DNA from 3 places in the Brochothrix campestris genome. Region 3 is predicted to be linked to each of the others. Evidence: riboswitches for the same ligand, from Rfam matches in the RefSeq annotation. Region 3 holds a riboswitch; each other region holds the start of a gene.
What was found. A riboswitch is a leader RNA that binds a small molecule or an ion and turns the genes downstream of it on or off. The one in region 3 is predicted to bind S-adenosylmethionine.
Positions count from the first base shown of each region.

Region 1 (10,969 bases), 690 kb from region 3:
TTGAATAAAATGAGTTGAGATGGATGTCGATATCAATCCCAATGAAGCGGTTAATTTCTTCATCTTTAATGCCTTGGTCGACCATGAAACCAACCTTGTCTTCGATAATGCTATAAAGATTAAAGTCTGGCTCATAGGCGTCGTCTTTAATAAGCGACTTTGTATTATCATCGGGATAAACGATGACATCGCTCTTAAGATGATCAGACAGTTCTTGCATTTCGGCACGATTGCCACTGAGATGGAAGAAACCATTCTTCACTTCAGCAGGGAGATCCTTAAAATTAATTTTTAAGGTGTCATCTTTTAAGGAATGCAAGAAGGCATTGGCACAGACGAGTTGGATGTTGGATTTTAGTTGACCAACATTGCCGTAGGTTGTGTTACCAATTAACGCTTTCGTTGCTTCGGTATCAATCTCAATTGGTTTTTTTATTCGATGCGCTTCGGTCGTTAAGAGAAAACGTAATAAATCAATTTTATCCTTGGCTGCTCGTTCTTCAAAGGTCGGGATGTTAATAATAATTGGAATCCGTCGTACGAACGTTTTTAATAAGGAAGATTCAGGATTTTCGGTCGTTGCACAAATGATGAGAACGTCGGCATGATGTTGACGTTCGGTCTCGCCAAGTTTGGCATAATTACCATTATCCATTAAGTAGAAAATCATCTCTTGACCTTCGGGTGGTAAACGATGCACCTCATCGAGAAATAAAATACCTTGATGAGCTTTTTCAACAAGTCCTTGTTTATCGGTATCTGCACCAGTGAAAGCGCCTTTAACGTGTCCGAACAAATGGGACATTAGCAATTGTGGATTTGTATAATAATCGGCACAGTTGAACACAACGAAGGGTGAATCAGCTGCGTATTTGCCGATGTGATGGGCATAATTAAACATCATATTAGCGAATAAGGTTTTACCCACACCGGTGGGTCCAACGATTAATGTGTCTAAGCCATTAGGTGGATAAAGAATCGCTGCTTTGGCTTGTTCAACTTGATTGCGTAAGCTTGTTGTGGCACCGATTAAATCGGAAAAAGGTGTCTTTTCGTATTCAGCTGTCGTAGTTGGTTGTGCAGCCAAAAACACTTCCAAAGAGTCGAAAAAGAAAGTCGTGACAGCTGTTCCGAGTAATTGTTCGGCAGCTGCGAGACTTAAATAACCAACAGGGCGGCCATTAATTTTAACTAATTTTTGTTCGCGAAATAATTGATTGAGGTCAGCGCTTACATTATTGCGTTGGATATTAACTGCTTCGGCTATTTGTAAGGCTGTGATACCTCCAGTCGCTAATAAAGTGTCTAAATCGATGTGAGTCGATAAGGTTTCAAGTTGTGCTAATACGCGTTCATTTCTTTTCAAATAGCTTCACCCCTTACAATCAGATTGTTATGATACTTGTATTTTAACACGAAAAAAGCTATTCTGATATTGTAAGTGTCTTATACTTTGAGGAGGAACATGCATGAAAGAACCGATTTTTTTAGAAGGCGAATTACATGAAAAAATTTGGGGTGGCCATAAGTTACATGAATTGTTTGGTTATGGTGAAACAACCAAAAACATCGGTGAAAATTGGGGGATTAGTGCCCACAAAAATGGCGATGCCAAGGTATTGAATCCGATGTTTACTGGTGAAACACTTGCGGGTTTGTGGGAAAAGCGCCGTGACTTATTTGCAGATTCTACTCAAGCTGAATTTCCTTTACTGACAAAGATTTTAGATGCAAGTAGTGATTTATCAGTACAAGTGCATCCGGATGATGCCTATGGTCAAGCTCATGCAGGTGAACAAGGTAAGACAGAGTGTTGGTATGTCATCGCAGCTGAACCGGGTGCCAAAATTGTTTATGGGCATAAGGCGAAAACAAAAGCGCAATTTGAAACATTGGCTTTAAATGGTGAGTGGGATCGTTTACTGCGTTCCGTTGAAGTTAAGGCGGGCGATTTTTATTACGTACCAAGTGGTACGGTACATGCGATTGGTGCGGGGATTGTTATTTTAGAAACGCAGCAAAGCAGTGATACGACTTATCGTTTGTATGATTATGATCGTGTTGATGCAACAACCGGACAAAAGCGTCCATTGCAGATTACGGAATCACTCGATGTGACGACTGTGCCTCATCATGTCGTAGCGCCACATCAAACAAAGGTTATTTCGGAAACAATCAGCATGATTACCTTAGTTGAGAGTGATTACTTTAACGTTTATAAATGGGTGGTGCGAGGCACGGCAACAATGTCAGCCTTTGGTCCGTATACGTTGGCAAGTGTGATCAGTGGCACGGGTCATATTCGGATTGACAACCGTTCATTTGATCTTAAAGCAGGTGACCACTTTATTATTCCAGCGACCGTTAAAAAGTGGGAGCTGAAGGGTAAAATGGAATTGATTGCCTCAACACCAGGTCCAAAAAATAGCTAATTGTAACGAAGCACCCCCTCCAAGGGCTGCTTGAGACTGAAGATAAACGCTGTTTTAGGTCGTTACGACTTGCTCGCTCGGGATTACATACCATCAGTATGCGCACCGTCACTCGCTCGTCGTGCCTAGAACGAAAGTGTGAAGTCAACCGGTTGGAAGCATACAGCTTGGAAGAGAAATGAAGGCGACTATTTACCGTCGCTGCCATTTTTCTGAAAGGTGATAGCTTCTGGTTGATTGAACTAGAGGACATAAAAGCCTTGCTATTCAGTCTTATCAGCTCGTAAACAAAGTCACTGTATAGAATTCGAAAGAAAATAAAGTCTCTTTAGACTTTCAGACTGAAGCAGTCCCTCGAGGGGCTGCTTTTTTTGTAAGTTGACAGAAAAACAACTTGACGAAAACGTTTTCAATGGGTATATTATAAACGAAAACATTTTCGAATGGAGGAATAATTATGAAAACATTTTTCGAAAAAGCACAACAGTTTGGAAAATCATTTATGTTGCCGATAGCTATTTTGCCAGCGGCAGGGTTGTTATTAGGGATTGGTGGGGCATTATCGAATCCCAATACAATCGCGGCATATCCAGTGTTAGATATTGCGTGGTTACAAGCTATTTTTACGATTATGAGTGCGGCAGGTAATATTGTTTTTGCTAATTTACCTGTTATTTTTGCAGTCGGAGTAACAGTGGGACTCGCTAAATCAGATAAGGGAACGGCGGCGTTAGCTTCTTTACTTGGTTACCTCGTGATGAATGCAACCATTAATGCGTTGTTAATTTTATCGGATAAACTCGTAGTTGATGGTCTAGCAGCAGTTGGGCAAGGGATGACTTTAGGTATTCAAACGCTAGAATCAGGCGTCTTTGGTGGTTTAGTCATTGGTATTATTACGGCCTTATTACATAATCGCTTCAATAAAATTGAATTGCCACAGGTCATTGGCTTTTTTGGAGGTTCACGCTTTGTACCGATTGTGACTGCTTTTACCGCGATTTTTGTTGGCGTAGTGATGTACTTTGTTTGGCCCATCTTCCAATCGGGAATATTTAAAGTGGGCGATATTGTCAATGCCACAGGGGCTATTGGTACCTTTTTCTTCGGATTTATATTACGCTTATTAGGGCCATTTGGACTGCATCATATTTTCTATCTGCCATTTTGGCAAACAGCATTAGGTGGTAGTTTAGAAGTTGGCGGTCAGTTAGTGCAAGGAACACAAAACATTTTCTTTGCCCAATTGGCTGATCCAACAGTGACACAGTTTTATGAAGGCACATCACGTTTCATGTCAGGTCGTTTTATTACGATGATGTTCGGATTGATTGGGGCGGCATTAGCGATTTATCGCTGTGCGAAACCAGAGAATAAAAAAATTGTTGGTGGGTTAATGTTATCAGCAGCAATCACTTCTTTTTTAACAGGAATTACAGAGCCGTTAGAATTTTCATTCTTGTTTGTGGCGCCGGCCTTATATGTGGTTCATGCCTTCTTTGATGGGCTGGCTTTTATGATGGCTGATTTATTCAACATTACGATTGGTCAAACATTCTCTGGTGGTTTTATCGACTTTATACTGTTCGGTGTGTTACAAGGCGAAGCTAAAACGAACTGGCTATATGTTATTTTCATCGGCATTGTCTGGTTTTGTCTCTACTACTTTACCTTCATGTTCCTCATTAAAAAATTCAACTTCAAGACGCCTGGGCGTGAAGCTAAGTTAGTGAAGGCAGCTAAAGTTGAAGGGTCTAATCGTGCATTAGCCATTATTGCGGGCTTAGGGGGATTAGATAACCTCGATACCGTTGATTGTTGTGCCACACGTTTACGTGTCACTGTCCGAGATGAAAGATTGGTTGATGATGAGCAGTTGAAAACAACTGGTAGCAATGGGATTGTGAAAAACGGTCGTGGTATTCAAGTAATCTATGGACCACAAGTGACTGTTGTTAAAAATGAAATTGAAGAATTGATGGAGGCGGAATAAAATGAATATGTTAGAACGTGTAAAAAAAGGTTTAATTGTATCGTGTCAGGCATTACCTGATGAACCACTTCATAGTGCATATATTATGGGGAGACTGGCTGTCGCAGCTGAATTAGGTGGGGCTGTGGGTATTCGTGCGAACTCACAGGTAGATATTATTGAAATTAAAAAAAATACTAATTTGCCTGTTATTGGCATTGTTAAACGGGATTACCCAGATTCGCAGGTGTTTATTACAGCGACGATGTCTGAAATTGATGAACTGATGGTGACTGGCTGTGAGATGATTGCCTTAGATGCGACTGATCGTCTTCGACCGAATGGTGAAACATTAGCACAATTGATGACGAACATAAAAGCGAAATACCCTGATGTGTTATTGATGGCAGATACGGCAACAATCGCAGAGGCAATCACAGCCGAAAAATTAGGGTTTGACTGTGTTTCAACGACATTAATGGGTTACACTGAACAGTCGTCTGGTGATAATATCGAAGATGATGACTTTAGTCGTCTAAAAGAAATTTTGGCAACCTTATCAGTGCCGATTATTGCAGAAGGTCATGTGGATACACCAGCGAAAGCGAAACGTTGTAAAGAATTGGGCGTTCATGCGATCGTAGTCGGTAGTGCGATTACACGTCCTAAATTGATAACGGAAACATTTGTAGCAGAGATGAACGAAGTACAGTAGGTTAAATAAACACCGCTACCTAATGGTAGCGGTGTTTTTATTTCTTTAAAGTAGCTAACGTCAGGTCACGATTCGCTTTGAAGGTCTTATCTTCTAATAAACGATAATAGATGACATCGAAGATAAAGTGAATCGATAGTTGGCTATTGATAAAACGCTCATCGGCAATGGGAACAATGCTTGATGTAAAGAGGACGCCGTCACAACTGTTAGTGAGTGCGGTATAATCTTTAATCGTTAAGGCGAAAATAGTCGCTTGATTCGCTTTAGCAAACTCGGAGGCACGGATGATGGCTTCTGTTGTACCTGAATTTGAAATGACGACTAAGAGGTCGTTTTTTGTGAGAAGACTGGCGCGCATGACCATTTGATGAGGATCAGTTTCAGCATCGATACTAATACCCATCCGACTTAAATGATTTTTAAACTCAATTGCGCTTAAACCTGAACTGCCAATGCCACACACGAGAATACGTTGGGCGGATTTGATATGATTAATGAATTCAATCAAGGCTTTTGATTCAAGGAGGGCAGCTGATGATTGCAAGATTTGGTTGTAGTACGAGACAATTTGGTTGGAACCTAAGATAGCGGTATCAACGGCAGTTTCTTGTAATAACATTGTTTTTAGTTCAGCAAAGCTACGGTATTCTAACTTATGACAAAATCGCGAAATTGCTGCATTCGAGGTACCAATCTCCTGAGATAACGTGCTGATTGAAGCGGTCGTGACAGACGTGGTATTGTGAAGAAAATAATCAGCTATCTTTTGTTCGTTATTAGATAAGACACGAGAATTGCGGGCAATTCGATTAGCTAAGGTCATTGTGTTCATCGAGGATCTCCTTTCAGCGTGACACTAGATAGCTTTAGTATAGCGTAAACATGGAAGTCCTGCTATAAAAGATAAACGCTGTTCTAGGTCGTTACGACTTGTTCGCTCGGGATTACGTACCATCAGTACGCGTTCCGTCACTCGCTCATCGTGCCTACTAGTACGAAAGTAATTTAAAGCCGTTCTAAACTGCAATGTTTGGAGAAAATAACGTCTCGACTATTTCCCGTCACTACTTTTCCATGAAATATCATAGAAGTTAGCTGATTAAACGCGAGGATATAACAACGTTTCTTTTCAGTCAAGTTATCTTGTAGCCAAAGTCACTTGAACTAATGTTCAAAGTAAACGCAATTTAATTCGACTTTCTCTACAATCTGAAGCGCTAAGCAATCGTTTTGCTTAGCGCTTTTTATCTCGTATTATTTTTAATAAAACAATGTTTACTTCTTTAGGCGGCGGGCAATGAGGCTACCGGCTGATTGCAGAAGTTGAACGATAATAATTAAGAGAATTAAGGTGACATACATCATTCCTGGCTGGAAGCGGAGGTAACCGAATTGATACGCTAAGTCGCCAAGTCCACCAGCACCAACAAAACCGGCCATTGCTGTTGCACCAATTAAACCAATCGTAGCAATGGTTAAGCCTAGAATAATGGCTGAACGTGATTCACGCACCATCACGAACCAGATGATTTTCCAAGTCGCGATACCCATTGATTGATAGGCCTCAACAACCCCTTTATCAACCTCTAATAAGGCTGATTCAATTAAACGGGCGATATAGGGAGCACAGTACACAACTAACGGTACGATTACCCCTTGTACTCCAATAGTTGTGCCGGCAACTAACTTTGTGAACGGAATCAAAAAGAAGAGCAGAATGATAAAGGGAATCGAGCGAATAATATTAATAATCGCATTGGCAATCGTGTAAGTGATTTTATTTTCAGCGTGTCCACCTTTACGTGTAAGTACTAATAAAATCGCCAGTGGCACGCCTAAAATCACCGAGATAACGAGTGAGATAGCAGTCATTTGTAAAGTTGCAATCAACCCTTCGAGAATCGTGGGGCCCCATTCAGAGAAAAAATTAGACATTAAGGACACCTTCTTTCGTAACGATAATGGCTTGGCTTTCTAAATAGGTAATTGTGTTAGTAATGTCAGCTGTGCGACCTTCTAAGTGGACAATCAAATTCCCAATCGCTTCGTTTTTAAATTGATCGATGCCACCAGCGATAATATTTGGGACGACATTAAAATGTTTACTAACATAAGCTAAAGCCGGTTGACTTGCTGCATCACCGACGAAGGTACATTGGATTAAGACACCTGTTTGATCAAACGCGCCGACGATTTTTTCAGGGATTTTATACTTCGCTGAATTTTTCAAGAAACTTTTTGTAACAGTTGAGCGTGGTTGTGTAAACACTTCGACGACTGTTCCTTGTTCGACAATTTCACCGTTTTCCATCACAGCTACTCGATCACATAGGCGTTGAATCACACTCAGTTCATGTGTAATTAAAAAGATAGTGAGGCCGAGTTTTTCATTAATTTCGAGCAGTAACGCTAAAATTGATTCGGTTGTATTTGGATCAAGTGCACTGGTTGCCTCATCACTAAGTAAAATTTCAGGTTCGTGAGAGAGCGCACGGGCAATCGCCACCCGCTGTTTTTGTCCGCCCGATAGTTGTGCTGGGTAAGCGGTAGCTCGATCGCTAAGACCGACAATGCCTAAATATTTTTCAACGCGCTCAGCGATGACTTCTTTTGATAGACCTGTTAATTTTAACGGAATCGCAATGTTGTCATAAACAGTGGCCGTTGTTAAGAGATTGTAGCCTTGAAAGATCATTCCGATTTTTTGGCGTGCTTGACGTAAGGCGATTTTATCTAAGACTTGTAAATTAACACCGTCAATGAAAACTTGCCCTGTAGTGGGTGTTTCTAGCAGGTTAATACAGCGGATGAGCGTGCTCTTGCCGGCACCGCTGTAGCCAATTACCCCATATATTTCACCAGCATTAACTTGGACGGAGACGTCTTTTAAAGCTGTAATCACTTTTTTATCGACAGTATAGTCTTTTGAAATGTTTTTAAGTTCAATCATGCTCTCGTCCCCCTATATCATTACCATGTTGTAACAACTGATCCTTTGAATTGTTTAGCGATATACGCTTTAACTTCGTCAGAGTGGTAGTATTTTTTTAACTTTTTAACAATCGCATCATCTTTATTTTCGATACGAACAGCAAAATAGTTAGGGTAAGGGTTATCAGTTAAAGGCTCATGATAAATTGCATCGTCTTTAATGTTTAAGCCAGTGCCCATGGCAAAATTTGTGTTGATCGCAGCCGCTTTTACTTCACCTAAGTGTTTTGATACTTGAGCAGAATCAAGTTCAACGATTTCTAAGTTTAATTTGTTTTCAACAATGTCTTTTTTAGTCGTATTTTCACCAGCTTTATCTGACAGCTTGATAAGTCCTGCTTCTTCAAATAATTGAAGGGCACGTAATTCGTTGGCAGGGTCATTAGGAACGGCAATTTTATCGCCTTCCTTAATATCGTCAATGCTCTTGATTGAGTCAGAATAAATCCCAAGCGGGAAGGCAACTGTTGCAAACACTTCGGTGATTTTAAAGTCTTTTGACTTGATTTGATTTTTTAAGAACGGTAACGTCTGGAAGCTGTTGGCGTCAAGTTCGCCTTGATCTAAAGTTGTATTTGGTGTGTTGTAATCACTAAACACTTTTAACTTGATGGTAACGCCATCCTTTTTAGCAACTTTGGCAACTTCTTTCATGATTTGTTCGTGGGGGCCGCCGGTAACACCGACTGTGACTTCTTTATCATCGAGTGCTTTGCTACCGCCACCGCAGGCTGCCAATGTGAGTAAAACTGCTAAAATAACGAGTGAACCGAGTGTCTTTGTCAATTTTTTCATAAAATAATTCCTCCTGTTTGTCTGTGTATTGGTAAAAAAAGGTAATAAAAAAGACTTCTCAAAAAGAGAAGTCGGGTAAACGCTACTTCTCTTATCTGCCAAAATCAGTCACCTGATTTTGTTGGAATTAGCACCTCATCAATTGATATTGATAGGTTGCCGGGTTTCATAGGGCCAGTCCCTCCACCACTCTGGATAAGAAATCTTATTTAATTGTAAGGCCTACTACTGTAGGTGATAACTAAAAGTATAGCGACAAAAAAACAATATGTCAATCTCTTTTGAATATTCTGTCAATATATTTCAGAAAAATAAAACAGACTGTCGTTCGTATCTTTTGAGAAGCGTTGCTAAAGATGGTAAAATAAAGTCAGATAGAAAATTATAAGGGGGAAAATTTTGAAGAAAATTATTAGTATTTTAACAGCAGTGGTTATTTTAATGACACCAGTAGGCTCTCAGATGATTAATCTTGTCACTCCAGACAGTTATCAAGCGTCTGCCGTCAAAACAGTGAGTGCCAAAATGCGAGGTGGCGGTTATCGTTCAACCAACCGTTCATATAACACCAATAGCAACAAGGTGAAAACAAACTCAACAAAAACAGCAGCAAACAAAGCAGCAACAAATAAAGCAGTTACGGCCAATAAAGCGAAGGCTAAAAGTCGTTTCGGTGGTTTCTTAGGCGGAATGATGTTAGGTGGACTTGCCGGAATGTTATTCGGAGGCTTATTAGCTAACATGGGCGGGTTTGGTAACATCATCGGGATGATCATTAATATTTTAGCGATTTTAGTAATTCTTCGTCTTGTGATCATGCTCGTTTCGCGCATGCGTCAAAATAAAAAAGCTCAAGCAACATCTGCAGGTGCTTATACAGATGCTCGTCACATGAACCGTGATGAGGAAGTCCAAACCAATTATCAAAATGCAATGGGTGGTGCGTCAGCAACGACTGATGATAGCGATATTGTGTTAAACGAAGATAATATTTCTAATGCGGTTATCGATTTCTTTTCATACGAGAAACAAATTAACATGTATGAAATGCAAGTATCTTTGACCTATGACGAAAACAAAGGTTTTGGCGCAGAGGTGTTAAACACTTCGGGTAGCATCATTCAATCACTCGATCACTTCTCATTAATTCAAGCGATTCGCTACTGGGCTGAAAAAGAAACCGATTTAGACCCTAATATGGGTATTAAATTAAATTTCAATGAAAACACAGGTATTACGGCAGTTATTAGTTAAACTGTAGCGAAATAATAAGCTGAGGCACTCTAACAAATGGTTGGAGTGCCTTTTTAATGTCATCCATCTTTGAATTTAGTTTTGACAGTGCTAAAATGAAGATATTGAGTAGTGAACGGAGGCGAACGCATGGAACAAACGAAGAAGGTCTACCTAGAGTTAATGTTAGCGATGTTACGTACAGGTATTTTAGGTTTTGGTGGTGGTCCGTCGGTGATGCCCTTGTTTCAACATGAGGCAGTTAAAAAGTATCACTGGATGAACGAAGCTGACTTTGATAATACGTTAGCAATAGCGAATGTGTTGCCGGGTCCAATCGCGACAAAAATGGCAGCTCATCTGGGCTATGAACGAAAAGGTTGGCTCGGAGCTATTTGGTCGGTATTCTGGCATATATTACCAAGTACAATCGCGATGGCTGCCTTTATATCGATGGCAAATGTTCTTAGTCATTCAACAATCGTGCAAGGCATCATTGCGGCTGTAACGCCAGTTGTGTTTATGATGCTTTTATTAATGGGGTATCGTTTTGCGAAGAAGGCTTATGAAGGCCTAGGCTTTATTTTAACATTGATTGCCTGTGTTTTAGCAGCAGTCTTACTGTACTATATTCATCCAGCCCTCGTTATTTTTATCTTTATTATCTATGGCACACAACATTATCGTGTCGCTAAAGGGGGTGCTAAGTAATGCTGTTATTGTGGGAACTATTTAAGTCGTTTTTTCTGGCGAATATTTTTGGTTACGGCGGTGGACCAGCTTCGATTCCACTAGTTTATCACGAAGTTATTGATAAGCATCAATGGA
Region 1 covers NZ_CP175511.1:2,105,189-2,116,157, reverse strand. The annotation lists gene ACJYYY_RS10485 (sigma-54-dependent transcriptional regulator) at 1-1,366, opposite strand, end outside; gene manA (mannose-6-phosphate isomerase, class I) at 1,470-2,432, shown strand; gene ACJYYY_RS10475 (PTS transporter subunit EIIC) at 2,890-4,425, shown strand; gene ACJYYY_RS10470 (N-acetylmannosamine-6-phosphate 2-epimerase) at 4,433-5,119, shown strand; gene ACJYYY_RS10465 (MurR/RpiR family transcriptional regulator) at 5,157-5,954, opposite strand; gene ACJYYY_RS10460 (methionine ABC transporter permease) at 6,398-7,057, opposite strand; gene ACJYYY_RS10455 (methionine ABC transporter ATP-binding protein) at 7,050-8,072, opposite strand; gene ACJYYY_RS10450 (MetQ/NlpA family ABC transporter substrate-binding protein) at 8,093-8,908, opposite strand; SAM riboswitch class I at 8,997-9,110, opposite strand; gene ACJYYY_RS10445 (DUF2653 family protein) at 9,308-10,162, shown strand; gene ACJYYY_RS10440 (chromate transporter) at 10,292-10,852, shown strand; gene ACJYYY_RS10435 (chromate transporter) at 10,852-10,969, shown strand, end outside.
Region 1: linked by a shared signal. The riboswitch ahead of ACJYYY_RS10450 (MetQ/NlpA family ABC transporter substrate-binding protein) and the one ahead of ACJYYY_RS02520 (methionine ABC transporter ATP-binding protein) in region 3 are both predicted to bind S-adenosylmethionine.

Region 2 (10,969 bases), 600 kb from region 3:
TCAATGGCCGCATGGTTATTGATATGAACATGTAATTAGAGCACAAAAGCGACATCTGCTCATTGGGAATGCAACTGCTTTTTGACACAATTTAAAAAGAGCATCTCATTAGGTCATCTTTTTCCGGTAATCTACTGGTGAAAGATGACCTAATTTCGTTAAGATTCGTTTGTTATTCCAAAATGTAATGTAATTTTGAACACTATCGATTACGATGTTATTAGAACCAATCGGTTCTTTGTTAATGTAGAATGTTTCAGACTTTAACGAGGAATGAAACAATTCTATTGGTGCGTTATCTGAAGGCGTCCCCATACGGGACATACTTCGGATAACGTTTTTTTGCGGGCTACTTCAAAAAATTCTTTTGTAGTGTAGGTTGAACCTTGCTCACTATGCAAAATGGCTCCTTTTGGAAATTTATCCATCTGCTTTAAGGTAGCTAAGTAATAGCATTGTCAATTTACAAAGAGGTATAGCTATTGCCCAATCCTTAGTAATGATATTTCCAAAAAATTCATTTGGATTACCAAGCTTCTTAAATTTTTTCTTCTTCACAATACAATTTTATCCCTATTTACGCATAATCCTAGCTCCTTTATTAATACCTACAAAAAACGCGTTACTGATAAGTGCATGAATTTTCCGATAGCCATAGAGAAAGTGATTTTCTTTCGTTAGTTTTTGAATCCTTTGCTCTAGATAGGAAAATTTAAATGTCTCTTTATTTTGGTGACGATAATAAAAACTTCTAGATATTCCAAATAATTCCGTTAATTTAGTAATGGAAAAGGTATCTGTATTTTGTTTAATAAACTGCACTATATTTTCAGCTATCACCATCTTTCTTGAGAAAAATATTTTTTTAATAAGTTTAGCTCTTTCGTTACTTTATCCAATTGTTCAGATATAGAAATATCCTTTTCTAATCGTCGTCCAGAAGAACTTTCTAGACTTCTTATTTCACCATTTAGGTACCAATCTTTCCATCTGTAAAGAGTTCCACTACTAGGGATTTTAAATTCTTCACGAAGTGAAGCTGCGCTTTCACCATTCAGAAACCGTTTAATAATTTGAATCTTTAATTCAACAGGATAAAAATTATGTTTTGACATCAGAAAACACCTCCAAATTTATTTTACCAAATTTGAGGTGCTCTTTTTTAGTTGTATCTAATTATAGTGGCAGTTCCTCCGTTAGCGGCTCTTTTTTATTACTTAATTAATTGTTTTAACACTTTCAGCGAATACAGTTTCGTATCATTGACCGTATATCCGATGAAATCTTCGAACAGCGGATCCGCAAAATGAAAGGTTAGGCCTTTTTCTTCAAAATCAAAGGTTGTTTCCGGTTTAGCAAAGCCCCAATAATAGCCCGTCTCTGTGAGCGTATAGAGCTGTCCATCTGGCATTTGACGTAATTTACGGTAGTAGAGTTCATACAATTCAATCCCCACAACACGACCATTTTCAGCATAATCAAACACAATTGCCGGTGTTACAGCTGATTCTTTTGTGTCTGTCACAGGAATTTCAACACGACTCGATAGCAAATAAATGTAAGCCATCTCCGCGACATCATCGACCCATAATATTCGTTTATTCATTTGTTCCTCCTCATGCAAGTGAACCTAGCACTCTGTGTTAGGTTCACTGCGACTACTAATTTTATATACTGACATACTCACTCAGGCAAATTATGGTTTGAAGTTAATCTCTGCACCATTTGTTTGGAAATCATACTTTTTCTCAACGTAGATTTGATGCCAAATCATGAAAATTAACACTGTCCAAATCTTACGACTGTTATCGCGTTTATCAGCACAGTGATCCTCCATCAATTTGATGACATAATCCTTGTTAATTAAATGTTCAGTTGGACTTTCTTTAATAATCGCTGTCGCCCAGTCTTTCATCTCATCTTTTAGCCAGAGACGGATTGGCACCGGGAAACCTAATTTTTTACGATTTAAGACATGCTCAGGAATGAATGATTCTGATGCCTTCCGTAAAATCGATTTAGTTGTGCCGTTGGCGATTGTCATAGATGACGGAATCCGTTTAGCCACATCATACACCTTTGTATCTAAGAATGGCACACGCACTTCAAGTGAATTCGCCATAGACATGCGGTCATTATTCAATAAGAGGTCCCCACGTAACCATGTATGCATATCGACATATTGCATCCGTTGAATTGGATCCAAGTGTTTCGATGCTTCATACAACGGCGCTGTTACATTTGTATAACGCGCATCTTCTAAGTAATTTGGCAATAAAATTTTCTTTTCATTCTCGTTAAAGATAAAAGCATTGCCGACAAAACGTTCCTCTAGTGGCGTTGTTCCACGCACTAAGAAACTTTTACCCTTCATCCCTTCAGGCATAACTTTTGAAACCGCACGTAATAATTTATGACCGACTTTAGGAATCTTATCGAACATCGCGAGCGAATTAGGTTCGTTATAAATCGTGTAACCGGCAAACAATTCATCGGCACCTTCACCAGAAAGCGCGACCTTCACTTTACGACGTGCTTCACGAGAAACAAAGTAAAGTGGAATTGCTGCTGGATCCGCTAACGGTTCGTCAAAGTACCAAACAATTTTCGGTAATTCTTCCATAAACTCTTCCGGTGTAATGACATAACTTGTGTTAGGCACACCTAATTTTTCAGCCGTTTCTTGTGCCACATCAATTTCACTGTAGCCTTCACGGGCAAAGCCAACTGAGAAAGTCTCGATGTTTTTGTTGAATTCTTTTGCTAAAGCGACAACAATCGTCGAATCAATCCCACCTGATAAAAATGAGCCGACAGGAACATCACTACGCATGTGAATTTTGACAGAATCCAATAATGCTTCACGTAATTCTTTGACATACTCTGTTTCTGGTTTATCAACCGGTGCAAAGGTTGGTTTCCAATATGCTTTAATTTCGAGTGGTTCGTTCATTCTTTTAATCATATAATGACCAGGCTCTAAGGCATGTACCTCTTTAATCATTGAAGCCGGCTCTGGTACAAATTGATAGGTCATGTAATGTTGCAGACTGACATCATCAATCGCTTGTTTATCCATCGCTAACAACAGACTTTTTTTCTCGGAACCCACGTATAATTTATCGCCTACTTCAACGTAGTTAACTGGCTTAATTCCAATATGGTCACGAGCAATAAAGGCTGTTTTTTCTTCTCGGTCCCAAATCATAAAACCAAACATACCACGTAATTGTTTCACGGCTTCTTCTTTATACTCGGCGTACATCGCAATAATGACTTCTGTGTCACTTTCTGTTTTAAAGGTATGACCTTTAGCGATTAATTGTGCCCGTAATTCGACATGGTTATACACCTCACCATTGAATAATATCCAATAGCGACCATCATCATAAGCTAATGGTTGGTGACCATTTTCAACATCGACAATACTTAGACGACGAAAACCCATCGCCACATGATTTTCATAAAAATACCCTTCATCATCTGGGCCGCGGTGTTCAATAAATTGATTCATTTTTTCAAAGATTGCTTTATCATCAGCTGAGATTGCCACTGGTTTATTATCAATACATCCTATAAATCCACACATATTTTTCTCTCCTATACGTAAACTACCTTGTAATTTAATCTTTTTGTCAATAACTATCCTAATAATAGCACATTTAAGCCCCTAAACACTAGCATCACGACGCAGATAATCGAGCAATTACGCGATTTATCACAACTTTATAGCAGTGTTCCCTGTTGATTAATCGGTTCTTGTTTAAGACATGACCAATCAATCGGTTCCACTCCGATATTCTCCAAAATCGCATTCGTTTGCGAGAATGGCTTGCTTCCAAAAAAGCCACGATACGACGACAATGGGCTTGGATGAGGCCCTTCAATAATAAAATGACGCTCAGTGTCAATTTGTTGGCGCTTTTGTTGGGCCGGCTTGCCCCATAAAATAAAGACAACGGGTTGTTCTCGTTCATTTAAGGCAGCAATTAAACTGTCTGTGAATTGTTCCCACCCTTGTTGTTTATGTGAATTAGGTTGATGCGCCCTGACTGTCAAAACCGTATTAAGTAACAAGACACCCTGTGTCGCCCAATTACTTAAACTGCCATCGGTTGGCACCGGTATTGCAAGATCATCAGCTAATTCTTTATAAATATTCCGTAATGACGGAGGCACAGGCAAACCGCTTTTAACTGAAAAGCTCAAACCTTCTGCCTGATTGGCACCATGGTAAGGATCTTGCCCTAAAATTACAACCTTAACCGTTTCAAACGGTGTCAGTTCCAACGCTTTAAAAACCAACTCCCGAGGCGGATAAACCACCTCATCGGTGTATTGTGTCGCTAAAAATTGTTGCAGTTGCTGAAAATAAGGTTCTTGTTCAGCCATTTGTAATAATTCGAACCATTTACCTTTTAAGTCCCTCTTCATCTGCAAGCCTCCTGAAAGATAAAAATCTCTTCACACAGTATCATTCATAATGAACGGTTGTGAAAAGAGATTAATTATCGAATAAAAGATTGGTTAGCTATTTGCTGTGAGTGCTGTTTTAAGCGCGTTCATACGATTTGTTTTTTCCCACGGCAAGTCTAAGTCAAGACGACCGAAGTGACCGTATGCAGCTGTTTGACGATAGATTGGGCGGCGTAAGTCAAGCATCTTAATAATACCAGCTGGTCGCAGGTCAAACGTTGCATTAACCGCTTCAATCAACTGATCTTCAGAGTAGTTGCTTGTACCGTATGTATTGATTGAAATTGATACCGGTTTAGCGACACCAATTGCATAAGCAACCTGCACTTCAACCTTGTCTGCCAGTCCAGCTGCTACGATGTTTTTAGCAACATAACGCGCAGCATAAGCACCTGAACGATCGACTTTAGTAGCATCCTTACCTGAGAAAGCACCACCACCATGACGGGCATAACCACCGTAAGTATCGACAATGATTTTACGACCCGTTAAACCACAGTCCCCTTGTGGCCCACCGATAACGAAACGACCAGTTGGGTTAATAAAGTATTTCGTATCCTCATCAATTAATTCAGCCGGAATGACTTCGTTAATCACAAGTTCACGCATATCCGCATGAATTTGTTCTTGCGACACGTCTGGATGATGCTGTGTTGAAATAACAATTGTATCGACACGTTGCGGTGTATTATCTTCATTGTACTCAACAGTTACCTGTGTTTTTGAATCCGGACGTAAATAATCAACGATGTTTTCTTTCCGTAGTTGCGCTACACGACGAGCTAAACGGTGTGCTAACGAAATAGGAAGTGGCATTAATTCTTCTGTTTCATTTGTTGCGAAACCGAACATCAAGCCTTGATCTCCTGCTCCGATAGCGTCAATTTCGTCATCGTTCATTTCACCATCGCGACTTTCTTTAGCTTCGTCAACGCCTTGAGCAATGTCTCGTGATTGTTCATCGATTGCTGTTAAGACCGAACAAGTTGAGGCATCGAAGCCGTATTTTGCACGGGTATAGCCGATTTCTTTAATCGTTTGACGTACAACGGCAGGAATGTCAACGTAGGTTGTCGTTGAAATTTCCCCTGCAACGAGCACAATTCCTGTTGTAACTGTTGTTTCACAGGCTACGCGAGCCATTGGGTCTTTTGCCAAGATGGCATCCAAAATCGCATCCGAAATTTGATCGGCCATTTTGTCTGGGTGTCCTTCACTTACTGATTCTGATGTAAAAAGATGACGGTTTTTTGTCATTGTTATTCCTCCATTATTTTTAATTATCACTCGTGAAACGCTTATATCATCCTCTGTATCCCGTGATAAATACGCATAAAAAAAACCTTTTCTCCGCAAAGAGAAAAGGTAACATAGCAGACTTATAGCTATACCTTTGCTCTTATCGTCCAAGATAGTACACTATCTTGCCACAGGTTAGCACCTTACACTTTTGTGTAGGCTGCTGGGTTTCACAGGGCCAGTCCCTCAACCACTCTTGATAAGATTCATAATTGTTTCATCATGATATGTGCTTATTATCTCAAACTACCTTTACCTTGTCAATGCCTTAAATTAACAGCCGACAATTTGCTTTGCTTTTTGCCACAGTGTCGCCATCCCCGCATCTTTCATGTAAAAGCTTAGGCGTGCCGCATCAAATTGTTCGTAATCGACTGTCGTTAACTGATGCACCGCTATCGTTTCGAACTCAGCTGGAATCGGTGCTTCGATATAAGTCGCAAGCTCAATAACGTATGCTCGTTTAATCACGTGTCCCCGCTTCTTATCCTTAAATTGATAATCGGCAATGAAATGCCACTGATCGGCCGGGGTTAGATGGACTCCTGTTTCTTCCCATAACTCACGTTTAACTGCCGTCACAATCGATTCACCTGGATCGATTTTACCACCAGGAAATTCCAGACCGCGCACGATATTCTCGGTTAAAAGCCAATTGTTGTCGCCTAAGTATGGTATAACTAAAATATCTTTTATATCCGTGCCCAGTCCATCTTTTTGAAAAGTCATTTTTACTTGTTCACCTGTTAAATCGGTATATTCTATCATTGTCATTCCCCTTTTTTGCATAATCACCAATCAAAACAGACGTCAGATTGTTTATTTTAAGGTACAATAAACGCATATGAAACGTTTGAAAGGTTGATTCGCTTGAAACACATCTTCTTATTTTTAATTAAAGGTTACCGTAAATTAATTTCACCATTGTTTCCACCTAGTTGCCGTTTTTACCCGACCTGTTCGACTTATGGACTTGAGGCGGTACAAAAATTCGGTGCCATTAAAGGGGGCTACTTAGCCTTGAAACGTATTATTAAATGCCAACCGCTTCACCCTGGTGGCATCGATATGGTACCTGAAACCTTTTCCTTACGCACGAAAAAGACAAAATCGCCTGATTCGTGTAATCACAAACACCATTGATTTCTGCCACTGTTTATTATAACAAACTTTAACTGTTGCGCTACTATTTGGCTCCTCTGTTCGATTGAGGAGCCTTTTTCACTGTAATCATTTATCCTTCCACCACTCTGATTGGGATGCTATCTTCAAATTGAACCTGACCTTATGAGGCAAATTCATTTTAGCAAATATGCCACGGTTGCTCATTTTAGCTGAACCAACGAGTGCGATTAATTTCAGCTCAGGCTATTAATTAAGTGCAATGATAATTGCGTATACCGCTAAACATCGTATTGCTATATATGATCACCTCTAGTTTCTCGATAGGTTGATAGTTTTCGTCGCCAGTTTTGCCATATAGGGATCATGCGTCACTAAAATAATGGTTGTCCCGTTCGCATGCAAACCTTTAAGCAGACGAAACACCCGTTCGCGGTTCGACTCATCCAAATTGCCAGTGGGCTCATCCGCAAAAATACACCGCGCTTGTTTAACAAGCACACGAGCTAGTGCAACGCGTTGTTGTTGCCCACCACTTAATTGAAAAACAGGGCGCTGTTCGTAACCTTGTAAACCGACCGTTTGCAAGGCTTGGTCCATCCGCTTTGTCTGCTCGTATTTGCCGACGCCCCTCATTGCCATCCGCAAATTTAACGAGACCGATTCTTCTTCAATCAGACCATAGTTTTGAAACAAATAGGCGTAGTCATCCCGTTTTAATTGTCGTATCTCCCGGCGCGACAAATGACTTCGCCCTTGATGTCTCAGCACACCGCCACTCGGTTGCTCTAACAGAGATAATATGTTTAACAAGGTTGTTTTACCCGAGCCACTCGGTCCCGTAATAACAACAAACGCTCCCGCGGCAATTGTGAATGAACGCGGCTGGATGACCACGTGATCACCAAATTTTTTCGTCAGTTTTTGCGCTTCAATCATTTTAACTCCCCCTCTTAAAGTTCTCCGCCAATTGACGCTTTTCATAGTAGCGGTGCAGACCATATATCAACAAGGCTTCTAACAACACGTAACAGCAAAAACTCACCAGTACGTTCACGTCTGCTTGCAGCGCTATCACCACTAATAACACCCCATTTAAACTAAGGAGTAACGTGAAAAAGCGGCGATGTATTTGTCCGTATGAATCACCATGGCAGTGGGCAATCATAATCCGTCGTTGATTCCGTTTAAAATAAAGGGCTGTTAAGGTATACGTTAGTAAGAAAGAGCTCCCAATTAGCAGTGCGACAAACAAGCCAATTTTCACTTGATTTTCATTAAGCAGTTGAATAATAAACCCCTTGCGATGATAGACCGAGCTAACACTGCGAATTAACTCCTCCGTGTTCGTTCGTTGAATCGCTGGAAAAAGCGTGGCATATGGATCACCATGGGCTTCAAAATAGACGTTACCTGAAAAATACCAACTGTAGTCGAGCGGGCTTGTATTACCCGTTTCAACAATGGCGAATGCATTCGGTAACCATAAAGGGAGGTCGTTGCCATACGAAAAATAAGGCTGCTTATCGTCAACGTAAATCAGATTGACAGCTAAATCGGCGGTGTTGTGCGCTGTAATAGGCAAACCGCTGAATTCCTCATAATAAGCCATTAAATCAACCCGCCCAAAAGTGAAATCAGCTAAAAAAAGCCGGTTGAGCTCAGCTTCGCGGTACTTATACTGTTGGGGCACGAGTACATTTCGGACATTCTCATCCCAAATAACCTCATCGGCAATTGAGTGGGCCTGACTTGTGACCGGGTGCCTTGTTAAATAGTTCAAATCAAGGATAACCTTGCGTTCGTCAGGATTGATTCGACGTGGATTATGCTCAGCGAGAAAGGTCTTTTCGTCACGCGAGTCGGTCGGAAGATAATCTCGTGACACAATTAAAAAACCACCTTGTAGACGCATTTCTTCATACAACTTCTTCAATTTGCTACTGTTAGTTGCTTCGATTTTACGTTTATCTTGTCCAACATAGCTCTGGACCGGTGTATAAATACCACGCATTTTTTCCCAATCAGCTGTTTCGGCCAAAGCGGTGGTCAACACCGTTTGATTGAGCACATAAACATGTGCCAGACCAGCCATTAACGCTAAAAAACAAAGTTTCAATCCTAAATAAAGCGCAAAAAGACGTTTAACCGGTCGTTTACCGCTTACATCGGCTAATACACCTTGATTGAGTACACTGATTAAACTAAGAAGAAACATAAAAACGCTGCCTGTCAGTGCAATTGCTAACAGACAAAGACCAATCACAGTTAGACTATAGGCAGTGCCCACCTGTGACCACTGCCATAACAGACAGAGACAGATTGTCAACAAGACAGCACTTACAAACGGCCATCGCAAACGAGTGATACTATACAACCAAATTTGCCACTTAGACTGCCCTTGTAAACTCAACAAATAGCGAGTCCGTTGTTGTACAAAACCATCATGTAGGATGATAACAACGAGCGCTAAACACACTAATAGGTTAAGTAACAGCCAATCCCAGTGCTGTAAAAGTTGTTGCATCCACAGCTGCGCTTGTGTATCAATCATGCCTGGATTCACACTAATACCAAGCGGTGTTAATAAAGCTGTAAACTGATTAATTTGCGACTGATCCGTTGTGAACAGATAGTATAAACCAGACGGCTGATAGTTCTGATTCCCTTCAATCGGATATATCTTTAATAACAGTGATTGATCAAACAGGCGGAAACGCCCCTTTTGTAAGGCTTCACCGGTCTGTTGTGAACTAATAAAAGCATTCGTATTTGTAAATTCAGGTATCTTAATTGATAGACGTTGTGCTAGTGTTACATCATTCGTTAAAATGTATTGCGTCTGTTTATCAGGATGAATATACACCGCTAAAGTGATGTTTGTTTGATTAGCCGCCGCTATAATTTGAGAGGACACATCCCCTGCTACTTCAGTTGTATTTAGACTCATTATTGTGACACCATCATACAATAGTTGCTGACGACTTTGCTGCTTTGCTACCGTGATAAACAACACACTCAATAATGTCATTTGTAAACACAACACGACAAAAATGATTTTTTTCATAAAGCCCTCCTCAAAAAAGCGTTCTAGACTGTCATCTAAAACGCTCACCATTTATTTTTTGCTATCATAGTAGGCTTTATTTGTACCCCACGGTATCCAATTCGCTTTCGCTCGGCTAAACTGATTACTACTCTTTGTCCAGCCACCACTATGATAGGTACCATTCCCATTAACAACACTCGCATGTGATCGTTTCGTGTAATGTTTATATTCAGAAATAATCTGTTCTAATGGCCATGCCCATTGATAGCCTCTAATCCAATACCCACCAGCAATAGGGCCCGATTCAACACGAGTGACATCAACTTCCTGTGAATGACTTGCCTTTACTATTGATGGCACAAACACAACAATATAGAATGTTAACGATAAACTAATCAGCACCCGCAAAAGACTGTACCGACGGAACAATTGTTTTATTCGCATCATTCATCACCGCTCCTTTTCACTGTCGTTTGGTCAACTGTGTAACTTGTGGTTGTGTTCTTAGATGCACATTGTCAAATTGGATGTTACAATCGCGCTATTTGTTTAAGCCGTTCTTCTGTGAGTCCCGTTGCTTCTACGATAGCAGACAGTTGGTAATTGATGGGCAACATTCGCTTCACCACTTGAACAAGGTACTCTGTCATACCTTGTGGCCCCCCTCGTGTACACCCTTCTTCCCTCCTAATTGATGAAAGTTACTTCGATCAGTTGCTTATTGTCTTTTATCTAACAAATCGGATGCCATTCACATAAAACTATTGACATTGTAAATGGTCATTGCTTATTAAAATATAACATAGCCTAATACTAAGCATCAACTAATTAGAACTCACTACAACAAAAAAAACCGCAGAACCCTTTTGGCCCTACGGTTTTAAAATTGCTTATTCTAAGAAATCTTTCAATTGTTTACTACGGCTTGGATGACGTAATTTACGTAATGCTTTCGCTTCGATTTGACGAATACGTTCACGGGTCACGCCAAAGACTTTCCCTACTTCTTCTAACGTACGTGTA
Region 2 covers NZ_CP175511.1:1,071,599-1,082,567, reverse strand. The annotation lists gene adhP (alcohol dehydrogenase AdhP) at 1-35, shown strand, start outside; partial or broken gene ACJYYY_RS05400 (IS3 family transposase) at 109-440, opposite strand; gene ACJYYY_RS05395 (IS3 family transposase) at 574-843, opposite strand; gene ACJYYY_RS05390 (helix-turn-helix domain-containing protein) at 837-1,115, opposite strand; gene ACJYYY_RS05385 (DUF2283 domain-containing protein) at 1,214-1,606, opposite strand; gene asnB (asparagine synthase (glutamine-hydrolyzing)) at 1,697-3,589, opposite strand; gene ACJYYY_RS05375 (uracil-DNA glycosylase) at 3,727-4,434, opposite strand; gene metK (methionine adenosyltransferase) at 4,528-5,733, opposite strand; SAM riboswitch class I at 5,873-5,981, opposite strand; gene ACJYYY_RS05365 (NUDIX domain-containing protein) at 6,049-6,543, opposite strand; gene yidD (membrane protein insertion efficiency factor YidD) at 6,646-6,918, shown strand; gene ACJYYY_RS05355 (ATP-binding cassette domain-containing protein) at 7,210-7,836, opposite strand; gene ACJYYY_RS05350 (DUF1430 domain-containing protein) at 7,838-9,964, opposite strand; gene ACJYYY_RS05345 (hypothetical protein) at 10,016-10,393, opposite strand; gene rpoD (RNA polymerase sigma factor RpoD) at 10,837-10,969, opposite strand, start outside.
Region 2: linked by a shared signal. The riboswitch ahead of metK (methionine adenosyltransferase) and the one ahead of ACJYYY_RS02520 (methionine ABC transporter ATP-binding protein) in region 3 are both predicted to bind S-adenosylmethionine.

Region 3 (10,969 bases):
TGTTTCAAGTATTTCATAATTGGCATTTCGTCGCCTTCTTCACGACGAGCGTTGATTGCTGAACGAATAAATTCAGCGTTTGTAATCCCAGTGACTTCACTTGGGTATTGCATTGCTAAGAAAAGACCTGCGCGTGCGCGTTCATCAACTTCCATTTCTAAGACATCTTCGCCGTCTAATAAAATTTCACCAGACGTTACTTCGTATGAGGGATGCCCCATAATTGCTGATGATAAAGTTGATTTACCTGTTCCGTTTGGTCCCATAATGGCATGTACTTCACCGGAATTCATTGTTAGGTTAACACCTTTTAAAATTTCTTTTCCTTCAATTGACACATGTAAATCTTTCACTTGTAACGTGCTCATTAATATCCCTCCAACTTTTTCTAATAATTATTAGTTTAGTATGATTTTAATCTAAAAGCAATGCTGAAATCACATCAGTGTAAGGTTTCTTTTAGCGATTATCACTTAGATGATTCAAATTGATAATCAAATTCAGCATACTGTCATACCCTTATTGTAACAAATTACGAAAACATTGTATGCCTTTTAAATTGATAAATTCTTGATCCACATTAAAAAAGGAGAGACATGTAACGTCTCTCCTTTCATTACTGAAAAATCCTAGCTACACGAATCGTCAAGCTTTCAGGAAAATGCGTGTGCCAGTGCTATCTACTTCACTGGCACAACGGCACCTTCATATTTATCAGTAATAAAATCTTGGATTTCTTTTGATTGTAAAACTGCAACTAATTTTTTGATGGCTGCCTTGTTTTTATCCTTGGCATTAACCGCAATCACATTTGCATACGGTGAATCAGCATCCTCTAAAATTAAGGCATCTTCCGTTGGTTTCAAGCCCGCATCTAACGCATAGTTCGTATTGATGGCATAAAGATCAGCCTCGTCATTTTTATAGGCTTTTGCAAGTAAACCTGGATCGATTTGATTTAAGAATTTCAAGTGTTTCGTGTTTTCAATATCATCGAGGGTCGCATCGACTTTATTTTCAACTGAATCGTTAATCTTCACTAAGCCTTCTTTTTCTAATAACATTAAAATACGACCATGTTCAGCAACGTTATTACTAATTAAAATGGTTGCGCCGTCTTTGACATCAGCCACATCTTTGTATTTCGATGAGTAAATACCGAAGGGCTCAATATGAATTTTACCGGCATTGACTAAGTCTGTGTCGTTTTCTTTATTCGATAACTCCAAAAAGGGAATATGTTGGAAGTAGTTGGCGTCTAATTCACCATCTGCTAAGTTTTTATTCGGTAAGATGTAATCTTGGTATTTTTTAATATCTAAGATAATACCTTCTTTTTTCAAGATTGGTTTTGCCTCTTCTAAAATTTCGGCATGCGGTACGTTAGATGCCCCTATCACTAACGTCGTTGTTTTCTCTTTCTTCTCGGCTGTCGCATCGGCTGACCCACATGCTGCCAATACCACTAATAAAATGGCGCTAATAATTACTAAAATTGCTTTTTTCATATCCCATTCCTCCTAATTGATAAATATTGCGAATATTCACTCTTTTTGAACTATATATAAAATAGCGAAGGAGCGAACTCCCACACTATTGTTATATCGTTACTTGGTTGGTAAAACCGCACCCTCATATTTGTCAGTAATGAAGTCTTGAATTGCTTTCGAGTGCAATACTTTAATTAATTTTTTAATATTAGCATTGTCTTTATCTGCTTTGTTCACCGCTACAATGTTCGCGTATGGTGAGTCAGAATTTTCAAGAATCAACGCATCTTCTGTCGGTTGCAAGCCCGCATCAATCGCATAGTTAGTATTGATGGCATATAAATCAGCTTCCTCGTTTTTATACGCTTGTGCCAAGAGGCCAGGATCAACTTGATTTAAAAATTTCAAGTGTTTGATGTTGTCAATATCTTTAATTGTAGCTGTGACTTTATCTTTAATGCTGTCGTTAATTTTAACGAGCCCTTCTTGCTCAAGTAACATTAAAATCCGTCCTTGGTCAGCTGTGCTGTTACTAATTAAAATCGTCGCACCGTCTTTGATATCACTGACTTTTTTGAATTTAGCTGAATAAATACCGAACGGTTCAATATGAATTTTGCCGGCACTGACTAAATCGGTCTCGTTATCTTTGTTGTATTGTTCTAAGTAAGGAATATGTTGGAAATAGTTGGCATCTAAATCACCTGATGCCAATTGTTTATTTGGTAAAATGTAATCTTGGTACTTTTTGATTTCAAGTTCGACCCCTTCTTTTGCAAGGAGTGGTTTTGCTTTTTCTAAAATCTCAGCGTGCGGCACGTTTGAGGCACCGACCACCAGTTTAGCACTGTCTTTTTTGGCGTCATCATTGCCACCACAGGCAGCTAAGGTGACAAGTACTAATACAGTAACAAGACTTAAAATGATTTTTTTCATGTTTGTTCCCCCCATTTAATTAATTAACGTTTATCAAGTTTCGTTGTAATCTTATCGCCAATAAATTGGATAATAAAGACGAGGATTAAAATAATAACAGTTGTTACAAATGTCACATCATTTTGTGAGCGTTGGAAACCAGTGAAGTAAGCCATGTTTCCTAAACCACCAGCGCCGATAACCCCCGCCATTGCCGTGTAGCCAATCAATGAAATCGTCGTTACGGTTAAGCCAGAAATAATGGCCGGCATCGCTTCAGGCAATAATACTTTACGAATAATCGTCCATTGACTCGCACCCATTGCACGACTCGCTTCAATCACACCTTTATCAATTTCAACGAAGGCGATTTCAACGAGGCGGGCATAAAATGGTGCCGCTGAAATGATCAAGGCCGGGAATGCGCCCGCAGTACCAATGACTGTTCCCATGATGGTTTTCGTAAATGGCATCAGGAGGACGATTAAGATGATGAACGGAATCGAGCGGAAAATATTAACGAAGGCCACTGACACCCAATTGATTAGTTTAATGAAGATGTTGCTTTGATCGCGTGTTAAAAATAAGAGTAACGCGAGTAACAGGCCTAAAATAAAGACAAAGACGATTGAGATAACTGTCATAATTAACGTTTCTTGCGTCGCCGTCCATACTTCTGACCAGCTAATATTCGGTAACCATTTTTCCATTAATTCATTCATGCACGAATCACTTCCATTCTGACGTCAATCTCTGCTAGGTATGCTTTCGTTGCTGCAATGTTCGCTTCGGCCCCAACCAGTTGGATAAAGAGGAAACCATACGCACCGTTGCGTGTTTGTGTCATCGATCCATGTAAAATGCTAATATCGATGTCGAATTTTTTCGCCAAGTCGGTAATGACTGGCTGCGTCGTTTGTGAGGCTGTAAAGACTAAGCGCGCTAGTAAACCGGTCGGATACGTTTCAATCAACATTTGTTCAATCTCAGCTGTTTGGGTATCATCAGTGGCCTGCGAGACGAAACGACGGGTGATTTCTTGTTGTGGTGTTTGGAATACCGTCAAGACCTCGCCTAATTCGACGACTTTACCGCCTTCCATCACTGCGACACGGTTACAGATTTTACGGATAACGGGCATTTCATGCGTAATTAGGATAATTGTTAAGCCAAGACGTTTGTTAATATCGGTTAACAAGTTGAGTACCTCACTTGTTGTCTGTGGATCGAGCGCACTGGTCGCCTCATCACACAGCAACACGTCAGGATCATTGGCTAACGCTCGGGCAATGCCGACCCGTTGTTTTTGACCGCCACTGAGTTGTGCGGGATACGATTTGTCACGTCCGTCTAAGCCAACTAAGTGGATCAGTTCAGCTACACGACGCTCACGTTCTGCTTTTTTCACACCAGCAATTTCCAATGGAAACGCAATATTTTCGGCGACTGTGCGTGACCATAACAAGTTAAAGTGTTGAAAAATCATGCCGATTTTTTGGCGTGCCTTGCGAAGGTCTGCCCCTTGGATATTTGAAATGGCGATATCATTTAACTGAATATTACCGGCTGTTGGTGTTTCAAGGCCATTAAACATCCGGATAAGCGTACTTTTACCTGCTCCCGAATAGCCGATTATTCCGAAAATTTCGCCAGTTTCAATCTCAAAACTAACATTTTTAACAGCGTCTACTGCACCGTTGCGCGTTTGAAACGTCTTGCTGACATTTTCTAATTTAATCATCTGCTCCAACCTTTCTTATTAACCGCTTTTTAAGCATAAAAAAACATCTTTCTGAATTTCAGAAAGATGTGAAACGTCTATTATTAGAATAGCCCGCTTCTCATCTTTCTAAGTGATCACTCACTTAGCTTGATTTAGCACCGTCCATTCTCATGGGGTTGCTGGGTTTCATCGGGCAAGTCCCTCCACCACTCTTGATAAGAAATATCATATAAAGTTATACTTATTAACGTAATTATAAAGGCTTGCGCTACACAAGTCAATCACTGTTTCACTTTTTTTTTAGCACTATTAACTCACGATACAATTCGGTCACATTATCAATCACGGTGAGGCGCTTGACGACACCGTTCGTATCAAAGCGGTACACGCTTGGAACGCTTTGAATTTGATAAGTTTGCACGATTTTCGGTAAATAATTGAGATTCATTTTAACTAACGTCAGTTCTGGAACTGTCTCTGCAATAATATCGAGTTGTCGTTCCACGACGTGACAACTGCCACACATCGGTGTGTAAAACAAGACGGCAAAGGCGCGCTGCTGTTCCCTTGCTTCATGAAATGAGGGTTCGTACCACTCTTGCATGACATCCCTCCTTCTTAAAATAAAAATCATTCAAAGCGTCTGTCGCCTTGAATGATTTCAGATGATAGTCAAAGTGGAATTAAACTGCTTTGATTTGAGCGTTGAATAAGCTAACAGCTGGGATATTTGATGCGAAAGTCAGCGACTGTCATTAGTCGCGCTTCTTTCACATGTCAACATCTGCGAAGTTATGCCTGCTGCCTTCACTTTTATTGCTCTCTTTTATGCTTCTGCGATAAATGCTTCGTACTGTTCATATGTTAGTAGCTCATTATAAGCTGCCTCATCAACATCGGTTAATGCACAAATCCAACCTTTTTCATACGGATCTTGGTTTAACGTTTCAGGCTCATCTTCAAGTAGCTCATTGACTGAAACAACGGTACCACCAACTGGTGCATAAAGTTCTGAGACTGTTTTAACAGATTCAACACTTCCGAATGAATCGCCTTTTTCGATTGTATCATCGACTTCAGGAACTTCAACAAAAACGATATCGCCTAGTTCATCTTGTGCATGTAATGAAATACCGATGTAGTAATTATCGCCGTCTTTTTTTACCCATTCATGTTCCTCTGTGTATTTATAAGCTTTGTAATCAGTCATATTAAAAAACCCCTTTTCAGTTAGTTTAGTTTTATTTCCAAAAACGCGCGTAATCTTCTTCTTTAAAACCTAAGGTAACCATCTCATCACTGATTGCTAATGGACGTTTAATTAACATCCCATCAGTTGCAAGTAAGGCGAAAATTTCATCATTTGTCATGCGATCAATCTTATTTTTTAAGTTTGATTCGCGGTATTTTTGACCACTTGTGTTGAAAAAACGTTTGATTGGTAAGTTTGTTTTCTCAAAGGCTGCTTTTAATTGTGCGGCAGTCGGTGTTTCTTCTACGATATCAATTGCTTCAAAAGCGACATCGTTATCAGACAACCATTTTTTGGCTTTCTTACACGTCGTACACTTAGGGTATTCATAAAATTTAATCATTTATTATCCCTCACTCTTCTTTTTTCTGTTTCTATCCTTATCATAGTTGATTTTTAGTATTTGGACAACCTTTTAGCGGAAAGATTCTGAATAAAAAAAGCCAGCATCTTTCTGTAAGGAAGGTGCTGACGGCAGTTATTATTTTCGTTTCTTAACATCATATAAGGCAATATCAGTTTCTTTTTCTTCTTTCGAAAACATTGAATCAGGTGAGTTAAAACGCATCGACATTATGACACCTATCCCTAACAAGTTAACGACGAGCGAGGTCCCACCATAACTAATAAATGGCAATGGAATCCCTGTAATCGGTAGCAAGCCAATTGTCATCCCGGCATTTTCAAGCACATGGAACATAATTGTCATCACAACACCGGTACAAATAACCGCGTAAAACTCATCTTTTAAATCCAAGGCTGTTCCAATAATTTGGTAGACGAGAATAAAGAACAAGGCAATAACGATACTGCCGGCAATAAAGCCCCAGTGATGATTAATCATCGCAAAAATCATATCGGTATGACCTTCGGGAATTGATGCCATTCCATTCGTGCCTTCATAACCGGTAATTTCACCCGATCCGATGGCTTGCATTGCTAAAATTAATTGATAGCCATCTGAATCAGCAGATGAATAAGGATCCAACCACGAGGTGATTCGTCCAAATTGATACTGTTTGAAACCAATCAATGCGAGCCATTCTGGTTTAACCATTACAGTATAAATCATCGCTGCGCCTAATGAGAACACGCCTAAAATCAAGGGTAAGAGAATCCGCCACGTAATCCCTGAAATGATAAACATACCTAGCGTAATCGCCATTATAACTAAGCCGGTTCCTAAATCGTTCTCCAGTAAAATTAAGACAAATGGAATGAACGATGTTAGTGATATTTTAAACAATAACACCCAGTCGGTTCTGACTGTTCTAATTTTAGCCGCCTTATTATGTTCGATAATAACTTTACCTTGCATTAATACGAGGCAAATCTTCATTAATTCAGCTGGTTGAAACTGCCCAACAACTGGAAGTTTTATCCAACTACGTGCCCCATTGACTTCGACACCGATGCCAGGAATAAGGACGAGTAGTAAAATAAACAGCCCAAATACGTATAAATACGGGGTCAGTTTAATCATGAGTTCCCGATCAATCCGCATAATTACAGCAACTGCGACTGCTCCGATTATGTAAAATGCCCCTTGGCGAATAACCAATGAACGACCATAGGCTGGATCCGTATTTAAGGCGGTATAAATTGCGATTAAGCTAACGGCCGCAAACAATAACATCGTGACGATAATACCATAGTCAATCCGTTGGCCTTTATTTTTATTTTCCATATCATTCCCTCTTCCATCCAAACGTCTGCTACTGCACTTTCACAAAACGTATCAAATTGTTCACTTCATAATCTGCCTGGTAAATACTAGTTGGCTCCGCCTCAAACAGCGTTGCTAACAGCGGTTTAATATTGTTAACCACTCCTGTATTATCCGGTGACAGCACCCATTCAATTGTTTTAAAATCCAATAACCCTTCAATGCTCACCTGCGGACCAACAAATGGTTTTTTTGTTAATTCTGCGGTAAATAAATACATACCTCCATTAGCGGTGCCAAAATTAGTCCATCGCATCTCACCACGCGCGGTCACTTTGTCAAGACGTATCCCTGTTTCTTCATGTATTTCTCGAATGATACAGGCTTGCGGCGTTTCATTCGGTTCCAACTTGCCACCGACACCATTCCAACTGCCCATCCATGGCGCTTTTAAACGATTCAACAGTAAAAGTGAATCGTGATATTTAATAAAACAGATGGTATATTTTAACATCTTAGTCCTCTTTTCGTTCAAAAAATGGTCTTATTTAAGAGTACTCTTTTATTGCTGAAAAGGACAGTGATTTTCCTTCTCAAACAGTGATTTTTTATAAAAAAAGTTAGGTGTTTTGGTCGTATTCGCATAGGGCTGATGGAAAATATGTGTGCTTGCAGGCGACATCGGTGGTATCAACCACGCCCAGTTCCCTGTAACTTCACGGTGTGCTTCCACTTCATTCGACTCAAATTGGGCAAATTGTTTGGCTGCCGTATGATGATCGACCATTTGCACTTTTGCCCGCTTGTAGGAATCTAACACTGCGTAATTCAACTCGAGTAAGGCACGGTCCTGCCACAACTCACGATTTTTGCGCGTCTCAATTCCTAAGGCGGTCGCAATCGCGGGCAATTTATTATAACGGGCAGTATCGACGAGGTTACGTGAAGCAATCTCGGTTCCCATGTACCAGCCGTTAAACGGACAAGCTTCATAAGAAATACCACCGATGCTTAGACGCATATTGGCGATAATCGGCACTGCATACCATTTCAAGCTTAATTCTGCCAATTTTGGATAGTCTGGATGTGTGATCGTTACTTCTTTTACTAACGGTGACGGAATGTCCCGCATACACAAGGGCGAGTGTTCATCCACTTGAAACAATAATGGCAGGACATCAAAGTCAGTTTTATTCGATTGCCATCCTAATCGTTGACAAAGTTTCGTAATGTCATTTGATAAGGGATCACCGATTTGTTTGCCATCAACAATATAGCCAGCATAGCGAATCAATTGCTCATTCCAAATCCGCACCCTTCCTGGCTCAAAGACCGTAATTGTTGGTCTAATCGCTCCACCATTCGTACCCGCTTCAATATGATGCAACAACGCCGCTTCAACCTCAACAGCTGTCGTCGCCGATCTAGCATCAATCAATTGCAGTTGTTGCCAAAAGAGACGGCCGATGCAACGGTTGTTGTTGCGCCAAGCCATTTTCACGCCATGCGCGAGTTCCTCTTCGGTATGTTTATATGTATGAGTTGTTTTAATTTCACATTCAATTTGCTTAAGTCGTTGAGCTAACGCAGACGTCTTATTCAATTCTTTATAGCATTCCGCTATAAATACTCGTGCTTCTTCAACTAACGTCACTTTCATCATCACTCCCTAATTACAGTTTATTATACCAATAATTGCAATTAAATTCAGTTGGTTTGCTAAAAGGAGGACAAAAAAAGAAGCCAACAAAAAATGTTGGCTCCAGATTGTAGACAAAGTCGAATCAAACTGCTTTTTCTGTGAAAAGTGGTCAAGCGACTTTGCTATAAGCTACTTTCATTTTTAACCTCTAGTTCACTAATCTTTTTTCAGTTTTCCAAAAATAAGTGATGCGACAAATACTAAAATAACCGCACCGATAATCGATGGAAAAATCGCCATACCTGCGAGCGATGGGCCCCAGCTACCTAAAATCAATTCACCTAACCATGAACCAACAATACCGGCCACGATGTTGCCGACCCAGCCATAGGCTGTCTTAGTAATTGCTCCGGCGATTGCACCAATAATTGCACCAATAATTAATACCCAAATAAAATGTAACATGCTAACATCTCCTATCTTTCTCTCGTATTGTGTCAGTTATTTGTCTTTATCATTAAACGAGTCTTTCACCTTACCTGCAGCTTTTTTCACTTCACCTTTGACTTGATCGGCCTTGCCTTTATTTTTTAAAGAGTCATCGTTAAGTGCTTTACCTGCTGCTTCTTTTGCTTTCCCTTTAAGCTTGTCAAATGCTCCACTCATACCTATCCCTCTTCTCTTTGAATTTTTTGGCGTAACTTAAATTATCGTTACACTTTAAACTTTCCCTCCTATAAAAAAACCAAACATTTTTTATTAAAAAAGTTTGTTATTTTGTCACAACTATTCATTTTGATGCTTCATTTGACAATGCAAACGTTTGCATTTACACTTGTTTTAAGATGTAAACGTTTACTTTACGCGAAAGGAGACCGTTTATGACAACCTTATCTGATGTTGCCAAAATGGCACATGTCTCTAAAATGACTGTGTCGCGTGTCGTCAACCATCCTGAAAAAGTGGCACCTGACGTGCGTACGGCTGTTTTAAAAGTGATGGCAGAACTCAATTACACGCCCAACTATGCCGCCAAAGCACTTGTGACGAAACGCACGCAAATTATTAAGTTTCTCTTTTTAGAAGAGGTCGATACGACTGAGCCCTACTACATGTATTTATTGCTCGGCTTAAATAAGACACTCGCCAAACAGCGCTATTCGATTCAGCTTGTGCAACCTGAGTCCCTCGATATCGGAAATTGTGACGGCTTAATTGTCGCCGGATTCCGTGAACAATACCTTCCCCTAATACAAGCGCTAACAGAGCCTATCGTCTTTTTTGGTGAAAATAAACATGGCTTTGACTACGTCGATATTAATAATTACAAAGGGACAGCCTTAACGACCGAACAATTATTACAAGATGGCTACACGCGTATCTTTTTCTTCGGTACCAATATTAAGGAAGCCTTTGAATTATCACGTGAACAAGGCTACGTTGCGACGATGAGCGCCTGGAAACGAGACAGCGTCGTCTATAATATGCCCAATTCTTTCAATGACTCACAACGGTTCATGCGCCACTTTTTAACAAAGGCGATGCAGGCACCTACTCGCGAGCGGATTGGCATTGTCTGCGCCTCCGATAATATCGCGACAGGTGTGTTGCAAGCCGTTAAACAGTTCACCTCTTTAAAAATCGGTCAAGATATCGGTATCACTGGCTTCGATGGCATTTATCTCGACCGTGTTTCACAGCCTCATATTACAACCGTGCGTCAACCGATTATCGAAATGGGAGAAACCTGCGGTCAAATGATTTTAGATAAAATCAATCAAGAACCGACACCGTCGCGGTTTTTATTTGAACCAACATTACTGCTCACCCCTTCACGACAAGAAGGCGAGGCATAAAGGAGAGAGACATGACCGAACTTATTTATCACGTCTATTTAAAAAGTTTTCAAGACAGTAATAATGATGGGATTGGTGACTTAAACGGCTTATATGACCGACTCCCCCTCATCGCTGAACTGGGAATCACCGCTATCTGGCTCAGCCCTATCTTTCAATCGCCCGGCATTGATAACGGCTATGATGTCAGCGATTATTATACGATTGCACCTGAATATGGTACATTAGCGGACTTGAAACGTGTGATTACCCGCGCGAAACAATTTGATATTGCCATCTATTTAGATTTAGTCATCAATCATACCTCGAATCGGCATCCGTGGTTTGAGGCAGCGCTTGCCGATCAGCATTCCCAATACCGTGATTACTACATTTGGCAAGCAGCTACCCCAACGCAACCACCGACAAATTGGGCCTCGTTTTTC
Region 3 covers NZ_CP175511.1:474,548-485,516, reverse strand. The annotation lists gene sufC (Fe-S cluster assembly ATPase SufC) at 1-368, opposite strand, end outside; gene ACJYYY_RS02535 (MetQ/NlpA family ABC transporter substrate-binding protein) at 681-1,508, opposite strand; gene ACJYYY_RS02530 (MetQ/NlpA family ABC transporter substrate-binding protein) at 1,608-2,426, opposite strand; gene ACJYYY_RS02525 (methionine ABC transporter permease) at 2,450-3,127, opposite strand; gene ACJYYY_RS02520 (methionine ABC transporter ATP-binding protein) at 3,124-4,146, opposite strand; SAM riboswitch class I at 4,244-4,350, opposite strand; gene ACJYYY_RS02515 (thioredoxin family protein) at 4,418-4,732, opposite strand; gene gcvH (glycine cleavage system protein GcvH) at 4,955-5,338, opposite strand; gene ACJYYY_RS02505 (Spx/MgsR family RNA polymerase-binding regulatory protein) at 5,370-5,723, opposite strand; gene ACJYYY_RS02500 (FtsW/RodA/SpoVE family cell cycle protein) at 5,862-7,067, opposite strand; gene ACJYYY_RS02495 (8-oxo-dGTP diphosphatase) at 7,096-7,560, opposite strand; gene ACJYYY_RS02490 (nitric oxide synthase oxygenase) at 7,609-8,709, opposite strand; gene ACJYYY_RS02485 (GlsB/YeaQ/YmgE family stress response membrane protein) at 8,905-9,153, opposite strand; gene ACJYYY_RS02480 (CsbD family protein) at 9,190-9,354, opposite strand; gene ACJYYY_RS02475 (LacI family DNA-binding transcriptional regulator) at 9,570-10,544, shown strand; gene ACJYYY_RS02470 (alpha-amylase family glycosyl hydrolase) at 10,556-10,969, shown strand, end outside.